Regions from separate parts of the Streptomyces sp. NPDC014006 genome, predicted to be linked through region 3. Evidence: riboswitches for the same ligand, from Rfam matches in the RefSeq annotation. Region 3 holds a riboswitch; each other region holds the start of a gene.
What was found. A riboswitch is a leader RNA that binds a small molecule or an ion and turns the genes downstream of it on or off. The one in region 3 is predicted to bind cobalamin.
Positions count from the first base shown of each region.

Region 1 (6,442 bases), on a different contig from region 3:
CGCAAGGCCGGCACCACCCGCTACACCACGGTCAAGACCGTCACAACGGGCAGCACCGGCCGGCTCAGCACCACCGTCACCGCCTCCGCGGCCGGCGACTGGCGCTGGTACTACCCCGGCACGTCGACCACCATGCTCGCCGTGTCGGCCGGGGACACCGTGACCCTGAAGTAACCGCGCCTCAGAAGTCCTCGTCCAGGTCGACGGTGCCCTCCACCGCCACCTGATACGCCGAGGGGCGGCGCTCGAAGAAGTTGGTCAGCTCCTGAACGCCCTGCAACTCCATGAAGGAGAAGGGGTTCTCCGAACCGTAGACGGGAGCGAAGCCGAGGCGGGTGAGGCGCTGGTCGGCGACGCACTCCAGGTACTGGCGCATCGAGTCGGTGTTCATGCCGGGGAGGCCGTCGCCGCACAGGTCGCGCGCGAACTGCAGCTCGGCCTCCACGGCCTCCTCGAGCATGTCGGTGACCTGCTGCCCGAGCTCCTCGTCGAAGAGGTCAGGCTCCTCCTTGCGGACGGTGTCGACCACGTCGAACGCGAACGACATGTGCATGGTCTCGTCGCGGAACACCCAGTTGGTGCCGGTGGCGAGACCGTGCAGCAGGCCCCTGCTGCGGAACCAGTAGACGTACGCGAAGGCGCCGTAGAAGAACAGGCCCTCGATGCATGCGGCGAAGCAGATCAGGTTCAGCAGGAAGCGGCGCCGGTCGGCCCTCGTCTCCAGGCGCTCCAGCTTCTCCACCTCGTTGATCCACTTGAAGCAGAACCCGGCCTTCTCCCGGATGGACGGGATGTTCTCCACCGCGTCGAAGGCGGCCGCCCGGTCGTCCGGGTCGGGCAGATAGGTGTCCAGCAGCGTCAGATAGAACTGGACGTGCACGGCCTCCTCGAAGAGCTGCCGCGACAGGTACAGGCGCGCCTCGGGGGAGTTGATGTGCTTGTACAGCGTCAGCACCAGATTGTTCGCGACGATCGAGTCGCCCGTCGCGAAGAACGCCACCAGCCGGCCGATGAGGTGCTGCTCCGCCGGCGTCAGCTTCGCGAGGTCGGCGACGTCCGAGTGGAGGTCGACCTCCTCCACGGTCCAGGTGTTCTTGATGGCGTCCCGGTAGCGCTCGTAGAAGTCCGGGTAGCGCATGGGGCGCAGGGTCAGCTCGAAGCCCGGGTCGAGGAGGTTCGTGTTACGGGTGGTCATTACTGGCAGGCCTCGCAGGACTCGGGGTTTTCCAGGGAGCAGGCGACGGCCTCTTCGGAGGTCACCTGCTGGACGGGAACGGGGACGGTGGCCTGCGCCCGGGCGGCGCGAGCGATGCGCGTCGCCGGGCGCGAGCGCAGGTAGTACGTCGTCTTCAGCCCGGACTTCCAGGCGTAGGCGTACATCGAGGAGAGCTTGCCGATCGTCGGCGTCTCCAGGAACAGGTTGAGGGACTGCGCCTGGTCGAGGAACGGGGTCCGCGCCGCCGCCATGTCGATCAGACCGCGCTGCGGGATCTCCCACGCGGTGCGGTACAGCCGCCGCACGTCCTCGGGGATCCAGGCGAAGTCCTGCACCGAGCCGCTCGACTCGCGCAGCGCCTCACGGGTGCGGGCGTCCCACACGCCGAGCTTCTTCAGCTCGGCGACCAGGTAGGAGTTCACCTGGAGGAACTCGCCGGACAGCGTCTCGCGCTTGAACAGGTTCGACACTTGCGGCTCGATGCACTCGTACACGCCCGCGATGGAGGCGATGGTGGCGGTCGGCGCGATGGCCAGCAGCAGGCTGTTGCGCATGCCGGTCCCGGCGATCCGCTCCCGCAGCGCCGCCCAGCGCTCCGGCCAGGTCAGCTCCACGTCGTAGTGGTCGGGGTGCAGCACCCCCCGTGCGGTGCGGGTCTTCTCCCAGGCCGGCAGCGGGCCGTTGCGCTCGGCGAGGTCGGCGGAGGCCTCGTACGCGGCGAGCATGACCCGCTCCGCGATCCGGGTGGACAGCGCCTTGGCCTCGGGGGAGTCGAACGGCAGCCGCAGCTTGAAGAAGACGTCCTGCAAACCCATCGCGCCCAGGCCCACCGGGCGCCACTTGGCGTTGGAGCGGCCCGCCTGCTCGGTCGGGTAGAAGTTGATGTCGACGACGCGGTCGAGGAAGGTGACGGCGGTGCGGACGGTGGCGTCCAGCCGCTCCCAGTCGATGTCCCCGTCGGCCACGAACGCGCCGAGGTTGACCGAGCCGAGGTTGCACACGGCCGTCTCACCGTCGTCGGTGACCTCCAGGATCTCCGTGCAGAGGTTGGAGGAGTGGACGACGTGGCCCGGCAGCGCGGTCTGGTTGGCGGTGCGGTTGGCGGCGTCCTTGAAGGTCATCCAGCCGTTGCCGGTCTGCGCGAGGGTGCGCATCATGCGGCCGTACAGCTCACGGGCCGGAAGCGTCTTCTTCGCCAGCCCCGCGTCCTCCGCCTTGCGGTACGCGGCGTCGAACTCCTCGCCCCACAGATCCACCAGCTCCGGCACGTCGGCCGGAGAGAACAGCGACCACTGCGCGTCGGCGCCCACCCGGCGCATGAACTCGTCCGGGACCCAGTGCGCGAGGTTCAGGTTGTGCGTACGGCGGGCGTCCTCACCGGTGTTGTCCCGCAGCTCCAGGAACTCCTCGATGTCGGAGTGCCAGGTCTCCAGGTACACCGCGGCCGCGCCCTTGCGCCGCCCGCCCTGGTTCACCGCGGCGACCGAGGCGTCCAGCGTCTTCAGGAACGGCACGATGCCGTTGGAGTGCCCGTTGGTGCCGCGGATCAGCGAACCGCGGCTGCGGATACGGGAGTACGACAGCCCGATGCCGCCGGCGTGCTTGGAGAGCCGGGCGACCTGGTGGTAGCGGTCGTAGATGGAGTCCAGCTCGTCCAGCGGTGAGTCGAGCAGGTAGCAGGACGACATCTGGGGGTGCCGGGTGCCGGAGTTGAAGAGGGTGGGGGAGGACGGCAGGTAGTCGAGGCGGCTCATGAGCCCGTAGAGCGCCGCGACCTCGTCGGCGGAGCGGAGGGTGTCGTCCTCGGCGAGCCCGCTGGCCACCCGCAGCAGGAAGTGCTGCGGCGTCTCGATCACCTTGCGGGTGATCGGGTGCCGCAGCAGATAGCGGCTGTGCAGGGTGCGCAGGCCGAAGTAGCCGAAGCGGTCGTCGGCGTGGGTGTCGATCAGCGCGTCCAGCCGCTCGGCGTGCAGCCGGACGAAGTCGGCGGTCCGGTCCGCGATGAGCCCCTCGCGGTGGCCGACGGCGACCGACCCGGTGAACGACGTGACGTCCTGGGAGGCCGCCTCCGCGCGGATGGTGAGGGTGAGCAGGCGGGCGGCGAGCCGGGAGTAGGCGGGGTCCTCGGAGATGAGTCCGGCGGCGGCCTCCGTGGCCAGCTCCCGCAGCTCCGCCTCGTCGGCGTGCGCCGAGCGGCCGCGCAGCGCGGCGGCGGCGACCCGGCCGGGGTCGGCGTCGGGGAGGTCGGCGGTCAGCTCGGTCAGGGTGCGCAGCAGCGCGGCACCGGGGCCGTCGTGCTCCCGCTGGCTGGCTGAGGCCGGATCGGCTGGCGCGATGGTCACGTGGGGCTCTCCCTCGCTCGGCACGGGGCCTTGCGGAGGGCAGGGGGCAGCACACGAGCGCACGCGGCGTCGCGTCCACCGGCCCATCCCACGAGGCCCGGACGTCAGGGCACACCGGCCGGGTGGCCGGGTGCACTGTCGGCAGGTCCTCGGACTGAACCAGCGTGCGCGAAGCACGCATGTACACCGTTGCGGGACAGTTCCGGATTCGCACCGGATTCCCCTGCGGCGACAGCGAGCATGAGCATACATCTAGTGCCGGGCTGTCGTGTCACCCCCAGATGTTGTGTCCCGGTGGCTTCACAGCGTCAGCTCGTAGGTGAGAAGGGTGATGTCGTCGAGTTCCGGCAGGGGATTCCAGTCCCGCTCCGGCGTACGGACGAAGCCCAGCCGTTCGTAGAGGCGGTGGGCGGTGTGCATGGTCCGCTGGGTCGACAGGACGAGCCGCCCGCAGCCGTCGACGGCCCGGGCCCGCTCGACGCAGGCCCGTACGAGCGCCTCGCCGACACCCCGGCCGCGGGCCGCGTGGGCGACGGCCAGCATGCGCATCTCGGCCTCGCCGGGACGCGCGACGTCGGCCATGGGCCCGCCGGCCGGAACGAAGGTGACGCCGCCGAGGACGGTGTCGTCCGCCGTGGCGACCAGGACCTCGGCCGCGGCGGCGCGCTTGGCGACGTCGCGCAGCTCGCCGAGGTAGGGGTCGCTCGCGGCGAAGTCCAGGAGTCCGTCCTGGAGATAGGCCTGGGCGGTGATCTCACCGAGGGCGGCGTGTTCGCGGGGTGCGACGGGCCGGATCACGATGTCCATGACGGCGAGTGTGCCCCACGGGTACGACGGCGGGCCGCCGGATTTCTCCGGCGGCCCGTCGTCGATGCCGCTCTCAGTGACCTGCGGCGCCCGCCGTGGCCGGGGGGAGTTCGGTCTGGACGCCCGGGTCGCCGGCGTCCGCCGTGTAGTCCTCCGGGCTGGTCTCGTCGACGCCCTCGGGGGCCTTCACGGCCTTCAGGACGAAGGTGAGGACCACGGTCACCACCACGTTCAGCACGAACGCCGTGAGGCCGATGTAGCCGATCTCGCCGATGCCGGGGATCTCCTTCGCGGAGCCGCCGAAGTGCTTCTGGCCCGGGTTGGTGGGCGACGGTACCCCGTAGGCGACGAGGGTGCCGTAGACCATGCCGACCGCCCAGCCCGCCAGCAGAGCCCAGCGGTGGAACCAGCGCGTGAACAGGCCGCCGACCAGGGCCGGGAAGGTCTGCAGGATCCAGATGCCGCCCAGCAGCTGGAAGTTGATGGCGACCGTCTTGTCCATCGTGAGGACGAAGACCAGCGCGCCCACCTTCACCAGCAGGGAGACGATCTTGGAGACCTGTGCCTCCTGCTTCGGCGTGGCGTCCGGCTTGATGAAGTCCTTGTAGATGTTGCGCGTGAACAGGTTCGCCGCCGCGATGGACATGATGGCCGCCGGGACCAGCGCGCCGATGCCGATCGCCGCGAACGCGATGCCCGTGAACCAGTCCGGGAACATGTCCTCGAACAGCTGCGGGATGGCCAGCTGGCCGTTCTGCACCTTGATGCCGGCCGCGATCGCCATGAAACCGAGCAGCGCGAGCAGGCCCAGCATCAGGGAGTACAGCGGCAGGATCGTGGTGTTGCGCCGGATCACCTCACGGCTCTTGGACGACAGCGTCGCGGTGATCGAGTGCGGGTACATGAACAGCGCGAGCGCGGAGCCCAGAGCCAGGGTGGCGTACGTCCACTGCTGAGCCTCACCCGACACCAGCGCGCCGCGCGGCTTGCCGGTCTTCGGGTTGACCTGGCTGAACGCGTGGGCCGCCTTGGCGAAGATGTCGTCGAACCCGCCGAGTTTGATCGGGATGTAGATGATCGCCACGGCGATGACGATGTAGATCAGCGCGTCCTTCACGAACGCGATCAGCGCGGGGGCGCGCAGACCCGACGAGTAGGTGTACGCCGCCAGCACGCCGAACGCGATCAGCAACGGCAGGTCCTTGACGAACCAGTTGGTGTTCTCGCCGCCGCCGACACCCAGCACGTCCAGCACGGCCTGGATGCCGACGAGCTGGAGCGCGATGTACGGCATCGTCGCGAGGATGCCGGTCAGCGCCACCGCCAGCGACAGCCCCTTGGAGCCGAAGCGGCCGCGCACGAAGTCCGAGGTCGTCACGTACCCGTGCTTGTGCGACACCGACCACAGCCGGGGCAGGAACGTGAAGATCAGCGGGTAGACGAGGATCGTGTACGGCACCGCGAAGAAGCCGGACGCGCCCGCCGCGTAGATCGCCGCGGGCACGGCGACGAACGTGTACGCCGTGTACAGGTCACCGCCGAGCAGGAACCAGGTGATCCAGGTGCCGAACGACCGCCCGCCCAGGCCCCATTCGTCGAGACTGTGCTCGTTCTCGGCCTTGCGCCAGCGCGCGGCCAGGAAACCGAGCACGGTGACGAGCAGGAAGAAGAAGATGAAGACGCCGAGTGCGACGCCGTTCACGCCGTCATTCACTTGTCCGCACCGCCCTTCTGGGAAGCACGGGCGCGCTGGTCACGCCGCCACAGCTGGTAGGCGATCACCGTCAGCGCCGTGGAGATGATCACCCACAGCATCTGGTACCAGTAGAAGAAGGGGATCCCGATGAACGCCGGGTCCACCTTCGCGTAACTTCCGACCCACAGCATCGCCACGAAGGGCGCGACAAGGCAGAGGGCGATGACGACGCGCACGGGCGTCACCGTCGCCGGTCTGGACACATCTGGCGCATTCGTCATCGCGCGGTTCCGTCCCCTCACTGATCACCTGTGCAATGCGCAGGAAATCTAGGTCAGGTGCAGCAGGAACGGAACCCCTCGTCCGCATAACGGGCGTTGA
Region 1 is NZ_JBICAJ010000006.1:255,532-261,973, reverse strand. It holds gene ACF1GV_RS22105 (hypothetical protein) at 1-174, shown strand, start outside; gene ACF1GV_RS22100 (ribonucleotide-diphosphate reductase subunit beta) at 182-1,195, opposite strand; gene ACF1GV_RS22095 (ribonucleoside-diphosphate reductase subunit alpha) at 1,195-3,558, opposite strand; cobalamin riboswitch at 3,681-3,813, opposite strand; gene ACF1GV_RS22090 (GNAT family N-acetyltransferase) at 3,859-4,365, opposite strand; gene mctP (monocarboxylate uptake permease MctP) at 4,439-6,079, opposite strand; gene ACF1GV_RS22080 (DUF3311 domain-containing protein) at 6,076-6,342, opposite strand.
Region 1: linked by a shared signal. The riboswitch ahead of ACF1GV_RS22095 (ribonucleoside-diphosphate reductase subunit alpha) and the one ahead of ACF1GV_RS30385 (CbtB-domain containing protein) in region 3 are both predicted to bind cobalamin.

Region 2 (6,442 bases), on a different contig from region 3:
GTACGCAACACACTGACCGTGCTGGAGCAGGCGGGGGCGCCGCAGATCCCGGTGGGGCGGGGTGCCGAGCGGCCGTTGATCGAGCCGGCGCGTTCGGCCCGGCATGTGCACGGCCACGACGGCATGGGCGATCTGGGGCTGCCCGCGCCGGGGCGCCGGCCCGCCGACGTCGACGCGGTGACGCTGCTGCGCCGGGAGATCCTCGCCAGCGAGCGGCCGGTGACCCTGATCCCGACGGCGCCGCTGACGAACATCGCGCTGCTGCTGCGCACCCATCCGGAGGTGACCCGCAACATCGAGCGGATCGTCTTCATGGGCGGCGCGGTCACCACCGGCAACGCCACGCCGGTCGCGGAGTTCAACGTCTGGCACGACCCGGAGGCCGCGGCGATCCTGCTGACCGCGGGGGTGCCGATCACCATGTACGGCCTGGACGTGTTCATGCGGGTCGTGGTGCCGGGCAGCGATGTGCACCGGATGCGGGCGAGCAGTGAGCCCGGGACCCGGCTGGCCGGTGACCTGCTGGCCCACCGGCCGACCACGCAGGGCGGTGAGCCCGAGGCGGAGGAGGCCGGCGGCCTCGGCGACGCGGGCGCGGTGTGCGCGGTCGCCGATCCGGCGGGGATCACGACGCGGCTGCTGCCGGTGGAGGTGTCGCTGGCCCCGGGTCCTGGCCGGGGGCAGACGGTCGTCGACCGGCGCCCGCGCCCCGGCGAGTCCGAGATCCACGAGGGCGCCCGCGAACAGCCCCTGGTGGACGTGGCGCTGGAGGTCGACGTCGACCGGTACGTGAGGCTGTACCTGGAGACCGTCGAGCGCTAGTCGGCGGCGGAGGCCGTCCAGCGTTCCTCCACCCTGGCCAGCCTCCAGTACGCCAGCGCCACCGCCCACACCAGGACGAACAGGCCGACGATGAGGTAGCCGACGCTGTCCAGGTCGATCCCGGCGATCCAGCCGGTGACGCCGTCGCTCAGGCCGAACTTGTCGTGCAGCACGCCGACCAGCTCGATGGTGCCGATCACGAACGCGACGGCGATGGACAGGCCGGTGATGGCGAGGTTGTAGAACACCTTGCGGACCGGGTGGGAGAACGCCCACTGGTAGGCGAAGTTCATGAACGTGCCGTCCAGGGTGTCGAACAGGCACATGCCGGCCGTGAACAGCAGCGGCAGGCACAGGATGGCGTACCAGGGCAGTCCGGCGGCCGCGCCCGAGCCGGCCATCACCATCAGGGTGACCTCGGTGGCGGTCTCGAAGCCGAGGCCGAAGAGGAAGCCGAGCGGATACATCTGGCCCGGCCGGGAGATCGAGCGGGTGAGGCGGCCGAGGAAGCGGTTCATGAACCCGCGCGAGTCCAGGTGCCGCTCCAGCTCGGACTCGTCGTACGTGCCCGCCCGCATCGACCGGAACACCTTCAGGATGCCGAACAGGGCGACCAGGTTGAGGGCGGCGATGAGGTACAGGAAGGCACCGGCGACGGTCGTGCCGAGGAAGCCGAGCACCTGGTGGGTGGTGGACCCCTCGTTGGTGACCCGGTCGGCGAGCTGGGTGCCGGCCGCGATCATCACCGCGAGGACGATCACGACGCTGGAGTGGCCGAGCGCGAACCAGAAGCCCACGGACACCGGGCGTTTGCCGTCGGCCATGAGCTTGCGGGTGGTGTTGTCGATGGCGGCGATGTGATCGGCGTCGAAGGCGTGCCGCACGCCCAGGGTGTAGGCGGTGACGCCGAGGCCGATGCCGAAGGCCTTGCTGCCGACCTCGTAGTGGCCAGGTACGACGAGGAGGAAGAGGATCCCGAAGGCGACGACGTGCAGGGCGGCGATGGCGGCCATCAGCCCGGCGGTCTTCACGGTGTCCTCGCGGCGCCATGTGAAGGTGGCCTTCGCGGTCGTCGTCGGGGCAGGGTCGGGCAAGGTCATCCGGTCACGCTCCAGCACCTCGTGGATCTCTTCGTGAGCTGCCGTGGCCGGTCTCCTGGCTGCCGGGTCATGCGTCCGCCGTCCCTGCCTTCCCGGTCGTACGACCAGTGGCCCGGCGTGAGCCGGACGGGACGAGAACTCCCCGATCACAGTGGCGAGGGCCGCGCCGGTTTCCCACCGGCTTCCCGAACACCACGGCCCGCCCACGGTAGGGGGGCCGAGGGTCTTCTGCATACCTGCACAGCTGTGCAGGTATGCAAGATCACAATCGGGGCGGGAGAATGCGGGCATGCACCTCGTGCCCCCCGACCGCGCCGACCGCCGCACCATCGACGGTCACCGTGTCTGTGACGCCATCGCGGCCATCGGCGACGCCGCCCACGTGCGTGCCTGGGCCGACCGCTTCTCGCTGCTCGCCGACCCCAACCGGCTCGCCCTCCTGCTCGCCCTGCACCGCACCGGCCCGCTCGCGGTGTCCGACCTGGCGATCGCGACGGGCATGAACGACCCCGCGGTGTCGCAGGCCCTGCGGCTGCTGCGGGCGTCCGGGACGGTGGCGGGGGAGAAGCAGGGCCGGGTGGTCCGTTACCGGGTGGTCGACCCGGACGTGCAGACCCTGCTCGCGCGGTGCACCGCCGACGGCGCCTGACCCGCGCCCACACGGGCACGTTCCCTTTCGGGGTGAAGTGGACAGTCATCTCCCTGTCGTGCCCGAACCGGCGAACGGAGACCGCGTGCCCGATCTCTCCTCCCGCGACCCCGACTGGTGGCGGCAGGCCGTCGTCTACCAGGTCTACCCCCGCAGCTTCGCCGACGCCGACGGTGACGGTCTCGGCGACCTGCGCGGGATCACCGACCGCCTGACCCACCTGGCCGCGCTCGGCGTCGACGCGCTGTGGCTGAGCCCGTTCTACCCCTCCGAACTCGCCGACGGCGGCTACGACGTCGCCGACCACCGTGCCGTCGACCCGCGCCTGGGCAGCCTGGACCACTTCGACGCGCTCGTCGCCGAGGCGCACCGGCTGGGCCTGAAGCTCGTCGTCGACATCGTCCCCAACCACACCTCGCACCAGCACGCCTGGTTCCAGGAGGCCCTGCGCGCCGGGCCGGGTTCGCGCGCCCGCGAGCGGTACGTCTTCCGGGACGGCCGCGGTGTCCACGGGGAGCTGCCGCCCTCGGACTGGCAGTCGGTGTTCGGCGGCAGCGCCTGGGAGCGGGTGCCGGACGGGCAGTGGTACCTGCATCTGTTCGCCCGCGAGCAGCCCGACCTGAACTGGGCCGACGAGGAGGTGCGCGCCGACCTGCTCGCCACGCTGCGCTTCTGGGCCGACCGGGGCGTGGACGGCTTCCGCGTGGACGTCGCCCACGCCCTGGCCAAGGACCTGAGCGAGCCGCTGCGCGACCTCGGCGCACCCGAGCTGAGCGACGAGGCGGCCCTGACGGTGCTGCCCCCGGGCAGCCATCCCTTCTACGACCGCGACGAGGTGCACGAGATCTACCGGGACTGGCGCCGCCTGCTCGACGCCTACTCCCCGCCCCGCGCGGCCATCGCCGAGGCATGGGTGCCGGGGGAGCGCCGCGCGCTGTACGCCCGGCCGGACGAGCTCGGGCAGGCGTTCAACTTCGAGTTTCTGCAGGCTCCCTGGCACGCGGACGCGCTGCGCGAGGTCATCACCGCGTCGCTGGCCGGCGCCCGTGCCGTCGGCGCCACCGCCACCTGGGTGCTGTCCAACCACGACGTCGTGCGGCACGCCTCCCGGCTGATGCTGCCACCGGGCACCGACGACAACGCCTGGCTGCTGTCCGGCGGGCACGCGCCCCGGATCGACCCGGCGGCCGGGCTGCGCCGGGCCCGCGCCGCGACGCTGCTGATGCTGGCGCTGCCCGGCTCGTCGTACCTCTACCAGGGCGAGGAGCTGGGGCTGCCCGAGGTCGCCGACCTGTCGGCCGAGGTGCTCCAGGACCCGATCTGGGAGCAGACGGGCCATGTCCGCAAGGGCCGCGACGGCTGCCGGGTGCCGCTGCCGTGGACGGTGAGCGGCCCGTCGTACGGCTTCGGGGCGGGCGGCGCCTGGCTGTCGCAGCCGCCGTCCTTCGCGTCGTACGCCGTGCAGGCGCAGGACGGCGTGGAGGGCTCGACGCTGGAGCTGTACCGGGCCGCGCTGAAGCTGCGCCGCAAGCTGGCGCAGGGCGAGGAGCTGCGGTGGGCCGAGGACGTCCCGGACGGTGTGCTCGCCTTCACCCGGTCGGAGGGCTGGCGGTGCGTCGCCAACCTGTCGGAGCGCACGGTTGCGCTGCCGGCCGGCGAGGTGCTGCTGACCAGCGCACCCCTGGAGGACGGCCGGCTCGGCCCGGACACCACCGTGTGGCTCGGCTAGCGCACCGTCGGCGACGGGTCGCCGGGCAGGGGGACCGGGACGGACGTCGGGCTCGGCGGCGGGGGGAGGACCACCTGGGGCTGGCCCCCGGCCGGGGGCGGCGGGGTGACGTCGTTCGAGGGCAGCTTGGGCGGGGCGGTCTGCTGGAAGAGGGCCTGGTCGAAGTTGACCAGGCCGGTCTTCTCCATGACCGTGATGTGGTCGAGCACGGTGTCGTTGGCCTGGTCGGCGAGCGCGCGCACCAGCGTGTTCTTCGTCGTGGACCGGATCTTCGCGATCGTGTTGAAGATCGAGCCGTGCGTGATCCGCAGGATGTTCGCGAAGTCTGAGTCGAACTGCCTGCCGCTGTCCGCGGTGAGGGTGGCGACGAATCCCTGCTGCTGGGGGCTGGGCAGGTTGGGCAGCGTGATGTTCAGCATCGGTGCGACCCTGCGGCAGGTGATGTCCAGGGCCGCGTGCCCGTCGATGAGGTGGCGGCCCGCCGTGAGGACCGCTTTGTCGGTGCTCTTCTTCAGGGCCAACTGACCCACGGGGTACTCCCACAGGCCGGCCGCGCGCACCTTCACCACGAAGTCGCGGTCGCCCTCCGTGAGCGGTCCCCACTGGGTGTTGGCGATCACCCGCGAGGTGTCGCTGGACACCGTCTGCACGCCCAGCATGGCCGGATAGGCGAGCGCAACGAGGGTCAGGCCGAGGGCTCCGCCCACAAAGAGGGTTCCCGTCGCGTTCCGCGAGAGTCGCACCGTGCCTCCTGTCACCGTCCGGTCGAACGCACAGGAGTACGCGGGAAGAGGCGGTTGTGTTCGGGCGGTGCGGCAAAAAAATCTTCCTTGACGGCGGTCGGCTCACGTTTTATGCAGGAATGTGAGTGATGCCCGCAGCCCCGGCAGCTACGGCACCCGAGAAGGGAGAGCCCGATGGCGCGTTCGGTCGGAATCGATCTCGGCACCACGAACTCGGTGGTCGCGGTCCTGGAGGGCGGCGAGCCCACCGTCATCGCCAACACGGAGGGGGCCCGCACCACCCCGTCCGTCGTCGCCTTCGCCAAGAACGGCGAGGTGCTCGTCGGGGAGGTCGCGAAACGGCAGGCCGTGACGAACGTGGAGCGCACGGCCCGGTCCGTCAAGCGGCATGTGGGCGACCACGCCTGGCGGTTCCCGGACAGCGGCGACATCGACGGCAGGCGGTACACCGCGCAGGAGGTCTCCGCGCGCGTGCTGCAGAAACTCAAGCGGGACGCGGAGGCGTACCTGGGCGAGGACGTCACGGACGCCGTGATCACCGTGCCGGCGTACTTCGACGACGCCCAGCGGCAGGCCACGAAGGAGGCCGGAGAGATCGCCGGCCTGAACGTCCCTCGGATCGTCAACGAGCCGACGGCGGCGGCGCTGGCGTACGGGCTGGACAAGGGCAACGACCAGACGGTGCTCGTCTTCGACCTCGGCGGCGGCACGTTCGACGTGTCGCTGCTGGAGATGGGCGACGGTGTCATCGAGGTCAAGGCGACCAACGGCGACACACACCTCGGCGGCGACGACTGGGACCAGCGGATCGTCGACCACCTCGTCACCGGCTTCAAGAACAACTACGGCGTCGATCTGTCGAAGGACAAGATGGCCGTGCAGAGGCTTCGGGAGGCCGCGGAGAAGGCGAAGATCGAGCTGTCCTCGTCGACGGAGACGAGCATCAACCTGCCCTACGTCACCGCCTCCGCCCAGGGTCCGCTGCATCTGGAGGAGAAGCTCACGCGGGCGCAGTTCGAACAGCTGACGGCGGATCTGCTGCAGCGCTGCAAGGGGCCGTTCCAGAACGCGGTGCGCGACGCGGGGATCTCGGTCAAGGACATCGACCACGTGGTGCTGGTCGGCGGTTCGACGCGGATGCCGGCCGTGACGGAGCTGGTGAAGGAACTGACGGGCAAGGAGCCGCACAAGGGCGTCAACCCCGACGAGGTCGTGGCGGTGGGGGCGGCGCTGCAGGCCGGTGTGCTCAAGGGTGAGGTCAAGGACGTCCTGCTGCTGGACGTCACGCCGCTGTCGCTCGGTATCGAGACCAAGGGCGGCATCATGACCAAGCTGATCGAGCGCAACACCACGATCCCGACCAAGCGCTCGGAGATCTTCACGACGGCCGAGGACAACC
Region 2 is NZ_JBICAJ010000003.1:313,323-319,764, reverse strand. It holds gene ACF1GV_RS13675 (nucleoside hydrolase) at 1-822, shown strand, start outside; gene ACF1GV_RS13670 (HoxN/HupN/NixA family nickel/cobalt transporter) at 819-1,922, opposite strand; cobalamin riboswitch at 1,950-2,134, opposite strand; gene ACF1GV_RS13665 (ArsR/SmtB family transcription factor) at 2,212-2,571, shown strand; gene ACF1GV_RS13660 (glycoside hydrolase family 13 protein) at 2,609-4,300, shown strand; gene ACF1GV_RS13655 (DUF4142 domain-containing protein) at 4,297-5,007, opposite strand; gene dnaK (molecular chaperone DnaK) at 5,218-6,442, shown strand, end outside.
Region 2: linked by a shared signal. The riboswitch ahead of ACF1GV_RS13670 (HoxN/HupN/NixA family nickel/cobalt transporter) and the one ahead of ACF1GV_RS30385 (CbtB-domain containing protein) in region 3 are both predicted to bind cobalamin.

Region 3 (6,442 bases):
GCCGCCGGCGGATACGACAACCTCGCCGAAGCGTCCGCCGCGCCGGTCACCGTAGGCGGCCACAAGGCATACGGCGTCTTCATCGCCCCCGGCACCGGCTACCGCAACAACCACACCAGTGGCATCGCGACCGGAGACCAGCCGGAGGGCATGTACGCGATCCTCGACGGCAGCCACTACAACGGCGGTTGCTGCTTCGACTACGGCAACGCCGAGACCAACAGCCGGGACAACGGCAACGGCACGATGGAGGCCATCTACTTCGGCAACATCAAGGTGTGGGGCTACGGAACCGGCAACGGCCCCTGGGTGATGGCCGACCTGGAGAACGGCCTTTTCTCCGGCGTCAATCCGGGCTACAACGCGAACGATCCCAGCGTCAGCCACCGGTTCCTCACCGCGATCGTCAAGGGCGGCTCGAACAAGTGGGCCATCCGCGCCGGCAATGCGCAGTCCGGCGGACTGTCCACCTACTACAGCGGACCGCGCCCCAACGCCTCGGGCTACAACCCGATGAAGAAGGAAGGCGCCATCATCCTCGGTATCGGCGGCGACAACAGCAATGGATCCGCCGGCACCTTCTACGAGGGAGTGATGACCTCCGGTTACCCGTCGGACGCGACCGAGAACGCCGTGCAGGCCGACATCAACGCGGTCGGCTACACGGCCCCCGCACCGGCCGGCGGCCTCACGGCGGGCGCCAGGGTATCGCTGCGGGCCACCACGTCCTGCTGCACCGGCGAGTACCTCCGGCACGACAGCGCGGACAGCAACGCGGCCATCTCGGCGGTGTCGTCCTCCAGTTCCTCCGCCGACAAGGCGGCCGCCACCTGGATCGTGCGGGCCGGTCTGGGCGACGCCTCCTGCGTCTCCTTCGAGTCCGCCGACAAACCGGGCCAGTACCTGCGCCACTACGACTTCCGGCTGCGCGTCGACACCATCGACAGCAGCGCGCTGTCCCGGCAGGACGCCACGTTCTGCCCGCAGGCCGGTCACAACGGGCAGGGCGTGTCGCTCCGGTCCGCCAACTACCCCGGCGACTTCGTGCGCCACTACGAACACGCCGTCTACATCGCCGGTGACGGAGGATCCCACGCCTGGGACAACGCCGCACTCTGGGCCGACGACACCAGCTGGGCCGTAACCACCCCCTGGGCCTGACGCGTACCCGGGGCGGGTGGGGGCACTCGGCCGGGGCCCCCACCCGCCCCCGCGAGCCGCGGAGGGCCCCGACGGAGGAGGTTCCCGTGTGCCGCCTGTTCGGCCTCAGCAGCGCTCCGCGACGGACGTACGCCACCTTCTGGCTCCTGGACGCCCCCGACAGTCTCAGCAAGCAGAGTCACCGCGACCCCGACGGCACCGGCCTCGGCCACTTCACCGCCGACGGCACCCCCCGCGTCGACAAGGCACCCATCGCGGCCTACCGCGACCGCGCCTTCGCACGGGAGGCCCGGCAGGAGGAGTCGGCGACCTTCATCGCCCATGTGCGCTTCGCCTCCACCGGCAGCCTGGACGTCCGTAACACCCACCCCTTCGAGCAGGCGGGGCGGCTCTTCGCGCACAACGGGGTGATCGAGGGCCTCGACGCACTCGACGACCACTTGGGGGAGGACCGCTCACTGGTCCGGGGCGACACCGACTCCGAGCGCTTCTTCGCCCTGATCAGCCGGGAGACCCGACGACACGACGGGGACGTCACCACCGGCATCCGGCAGGCCGCCCGCTGGATCGCCGCGCGCCTGCCCGTCTACGCCATGAACCTGATCCTCATCAGCCCACAGGAGCTGTGGGCACTGCGCTACCCGGACACCCACGGCCTGTACGTCCTGCAGCGCCCGGCGGGCGGCCAGCACGGCAGCAGGCACCTCGACCACAGCGGCAGCGACGGCCGGATGCGCGTCCACTCGGCACCCCTCGCCGACCACCCCGCCGTCATCGTCGCCAGCGAGCGCATGGACGACAACCCGCACTGGCGCCCGATGGAGTCCGGTGAGCTCCTCCACGTCGGCCCCGACCTGCGCACCACCCACCGGGTCGTCCTGCCGGACCCTCCGGCCCACCGGCTCACCCTCGACGATCTGCATCCCGACGCGGCAGCCTCGCAGAAGGCCGCCTGATCCGTCCCTCGAACAGCCGGCCCGCCATCCGGTTCAGTCCGCCGCCCCCGGCCGGTCGCCCCGGCCCCGTCGCCCCCGCCCGGTCCGAGAGGAAGATCACGCCGGGCCAGGCCGTCTTGGCCATGGACGCGTCACGCGGTACGGTCTGTCCGAATCGACGACGGCGAGACGGAAGCCGGTGGGAATCCGGCACGGTCGCGCCACTGTGTGCGAAGCCCTGAGGAGGGGTGCTCGCGAGTCAGACCCGTGGCCGTCGTCCAGTGCACCACCGAGATGGGACGCGAACTCCCAGAGGAGGCCCCGCCATGGCCCAGCACGTCGCCCAGCCGACTGCCACCACCCCCGCTGTTCCCGCCACGCTGCCGTTGAAGGCGATCGCCCCCTGGGCGGTCTTCGCCGGCGTCCTGATGCTGGTCCTGCTGTACTTCGTCGGCGCCGAGCAGGGCGCCACCGCCGTGTTCGACGGCACGGACGTCCACGAGTGGGTGCACGACGCCCGCCACCTGCTCGGTTTCCCCTGCCACTGACGCCAGGGACGCCGCGCACCCATGAACTCCGCAACGGTAAGAAACCTTCTCGTGCGGGGCATGCTCGCCGGCCTCGCCGCCGGCGTGCTCGCCCTCGTCGTCGCCTACCTCCTGGGTGAGCCCAGCGTCGACAAGGCGATCGCCTTCGAGGGCGCCCACTCCCATGAGCACGAGATGGAGGCCGTCTCCCGGTCCCTGCAGTCCACCGCCGGTCTCGCCACCGGTGTCCTGGTCTACGGGGTCGCCTTCGGCGGCATCGCCGCGCTCGCGTACGCCTTCGCCCTCGGCCGGGTCGGCCGCTTCGGTCCGCGGGCCACCGCACTGCTGCTGTCCGGCTGTGCGCTCCTGACCGTCTACGTCGTGCCGTTCCTGAAGTACCCGGCCAATCCGCCGTCGGTCGGCGACCCCGACACCATCGGCAAGCGGACCACCCTCTACTTCCTGATGATGCTGCTCAGCGTCCTCCTCGCGGTCGCCGCCACCTTGGTGGGCAAGCGGCTCACGGCGGTCCTGGGCACCTGGTGGGCGACCGTCGTCGCGGTGGCCGCGTTCGCCGCGGTGATCGGCCTGGCCTACCAGTTCCTCCCCGTCGTCAACGAGGTGCCGAAGGACTTCCCGGCCGCCCTGCTGTGGCGGTTCCGGCTCTCCGCGCTGGGCATCCAGACCGCGATGTGGGCCGGGTTCGGCCTGCTCTTCGGCGAGTTGGCCGAACGCCTGCTGAACCCCAGGCCGGCGAAGGCCGACACCGGGCGAACGGTTCCGGCCACGCACTGACTCGTTCCGGACGACGAAGGGCCCTACGGAACTATCCGCAGGGCCCTTCGTCGCATCCGGGCCGCACTCAGCGTGGGGAAGGTGTGTCCGACGCGGCCAGGTGCCGCCCGAGCCGCAGATTCCAGCGTCCCGAGCGGCCGCTCAGCTCGGTGACGGCCAACGGCGGTACGTCGAGCCGCCAGAAGGCCGCCGCGCCCAGCCCCAGGGCGTGCACGACGGCGGCCCGAACCACCTCCGGCTCGACCACGGCGACCGTACGGCCGTCGAAGTCCCGTGCGCTGTCCAGCCAGTGGCCGACCCGCGTGCACAACTCGTGCACGGACTCACCCCCGTGCGGCGCGCTGTCGGGATCGGCGAGCCAACGGGCCACCTCCTCCGGCTCGGCGGCGCCCACCTCGTCCAGGGTGAGACCGCGCCAACGGCCCACGTCCCAGGCCCCGAGCTCCGGCGTCCGCGCGCCGTCGAGGCCGAGCGCCTCCGCGGTCTGCCGGCAGCGCACACTCGGCGACGTCAGCACGCGGGCGGCAGGGGGAAGGGACCCCGCTGCGGCCCGGGCCCGGGCCGCCCCCACGTCGTCGATCGCGTCACCGTCGTCGAAGCGGGCCTGCCGCAGCGACGGGCTCGAGGCGGGCGAGACGAAGAGAACACGGCTGGTCACCTGGCTGCTCCGGCTGTGGCGGTCATGGGTGTGGGTGCGAAAGTAGCACCCGTCCGGCGCGCGGCTTCCGCGCCGGTGCGGGCCGCACAGCCGGCGTCATGGCAGGCCACGGCAGGTCCTCAGCCCTCTGGCGCGGCTACGGCAGGTCCTCAGCCCTTGCCGGCGGGGTTACGGCGTGGCCTCGTCCAGGAGTTGCGGACCGTTGTTGCGGGTGTTGTTCACGGCGGGGGAGACGGGGCGGGCGTCGAGATGACCGCCGGCAGGCTGGGTGAGCAGGGCGCGCAGTTCCTCGGCGTCGTCGTGACGGGGGTCGAGCCAGGCGGCGTAGTGGTCCGGGGTGAGGGCGAGCGGCATGCGGGGGTGCACCCGGCCGGCCGCGTCGGTGGCCTCGGTGGTGATGATGGTGCAGGTCGTGAGCCAGGCGGCGGGGTCGTCGTCGTTGTCGACCTCGGGGTTGCGCCAGTACGCGTAGAGACCGGCCAGCGCCATGATCTGCCCGTCGGCGGGGTGGATGAAGTACGGCTGCTTGCGCTTCTTGCCGGTGGAGGCGTCCTTGACCTCGGTCCACTCGTAGAAGCCGTCGGCGGGGAGCAGACAGCGGTGCCGGGCGAAGGCGCGGCGGTACGCGGGCTTCTCGTGCACCGTCTCCATGCGCGCGTTGATCATCCGGGAGCCGACGGACGGGTCCTTGGCCCAGGACGGCACCAGCCCCCAGCGCAACGGCCGCAGCTCCCTGCGCGGGGGTGCGCCGGAGCCCTCGGCGCGAGGGGCGCGTTCCAGGACGCCGTAGACGTCGTCGGTGGGGGCGACGTTCCAGCTGGGCGCCAGGGTCTCGTCGGGCCGCCACTGCGCGACGTCGAAGAGGTGGCTGAGGTCCTGCGGACTGCGGGTGGAGACGAAGCGGCCGCACATAGAGCCACTGTGCCACGCCGTTCTGCCCGTGCGAGAGACCTGGGGAGCTGCCCGGCGCATGTCGCCGCCGCAGCCGCCCGGGCGTGTGCCGGAGGGTGCCCGCGTCGCGGCGTCACCGTGTCACCGTGTCGGCGGCTTGGTCGCGTCCCGGGCCCGTTCAGAACGGACTCTGCCGTGACCGTCCTGCCGGCACGGGGCGCGCGCGTCTTCCTGTTCCCTCTCCGTCTCCCGCGGGCGCACGCCGATTGAGGGACCGGGGGACACGCCCCTGAGCCACAATGCCCCCATGACAGATGATCACTCCCGGGCCGCGGCCCGTCCGCTGCTGCGCCGCCCTGCGGAGGGCGAGCTGATAGACGTCGCCGGTGTCGCGCACTTCTTCCGCCTGACCGGTGAGCACACGGGCGGACACTTCGCCTTCGAGGAGTTCACCCTGGCGCCCGGAACCGTCGGTGCCAGACCGCACGTGCACGACGGGCACGACGAGTACTTCTACGTGCTCGAGGGCGAGCTCACCCTCCACACAGGGGACGGGGAGGTGACAGCCGGCCCCGGGGATCTGCTCGCCGCGACCCGTGGCACCCCCCACGGCTTCCGCAACGCGGGCCCGGACACCACCCGCGCCCTGTGTCTCTACACGCCCGCGGGTTATGAGAACTACTTCCGTGACGTGCACGCCGCGGTCAGCGCCGGAGCCGAAGCAACCGACGAGCTGCTGGCCGAATTCCGCAGCCGGTACCGGACCAGCTCCTACCCTCAGCTCTGATCACCCTGACCGGAGAAAAGCCGCCCCGCACCATTCCCCTACCATGTCCGGACTCGCGGTGATGGATTTCACCGCTCCCAGCCACTGAACCCATAACGAATAAATTGGCCGAATAGATTGATATCTAGAGCGTTGCGGAAAATTCCGCGCACAAACGACAGCAGCCCGTTGATCGCGTGGCGTCAACGGCGAGTGATGCTGTGGAGCGCAGCGGGTCTGGCCGCTCTCGGACTCCTCGTCGCGCTGGAGATCACCGCGCGCCACTACGGCCAACCGGGACCGATCACCGACCAGCTGAGCGGCGTGATACTCGCGCCGAAACCGGGACCGCTGTACGGCGGCCTGGCGCTGATGATGGTCGTACTCACCTGGCGGCAGCGCTTTGTCGCCGCCGGCCTCGCGATCGGCATAGATGTCGTCTTCGTGCTCGTGCGATGGGCGGCGGGCGTCAAGATGACCGACGGGCACACCTTCGGCAACGGCGCGCTGTGGGTGATGCTGGGCTGCGCCGTCATCGCCGTCACGCGCCGCACCGGCGCCGAACGCGTCCTGCTGCTCAAGGGCGTCGGGCTGGGCCTGCTCCTGGTGGCCGGCCGCAAGACCGGCGACACCTGGCTGCTGGTCACGGCGAAGGCCCACCCGTCGGTGCTCGACCCGTATGTGGCGACCGCCGATCACGCACTGGGCA
Region 3 is NZ_JBICAJ010000010.1:153,305-159,746, forward strand. It holds gene ACF1GV_RS30375 (alpha-L-arabinofuranosidase B) at 1-1,161, shown strand, start outside; gene ACF1GV_RS30380 (class II glutamine amidotransferase) at 1,248-2,117, shown strand; cobalamin riboswitch at 2,243-2,386, shown strand; gene ACF1GV_RS30385 (CbtB-domain containing protein) at 2,423-2,644, shown strand; gene ACF1GV_RS30390 (CbtA family protein) at 2,666-3,418, shown strand; gene ACF1GV_RS30395 (histidine phosphatase family protein) at 3,486-4,076, opposite strand; gene ACF1GV_RS30400 (SOS response-associated peptidase) at 4,245-4,988, opposite strand; gene ACF1GV_RS30405 (cupin domain-containing protein) at 5,275-5,754, shown strand; gene ACF1GV_RS30410 (phosphatase PAP2 family protein) at 5,950-6,442, shown strand, end outside.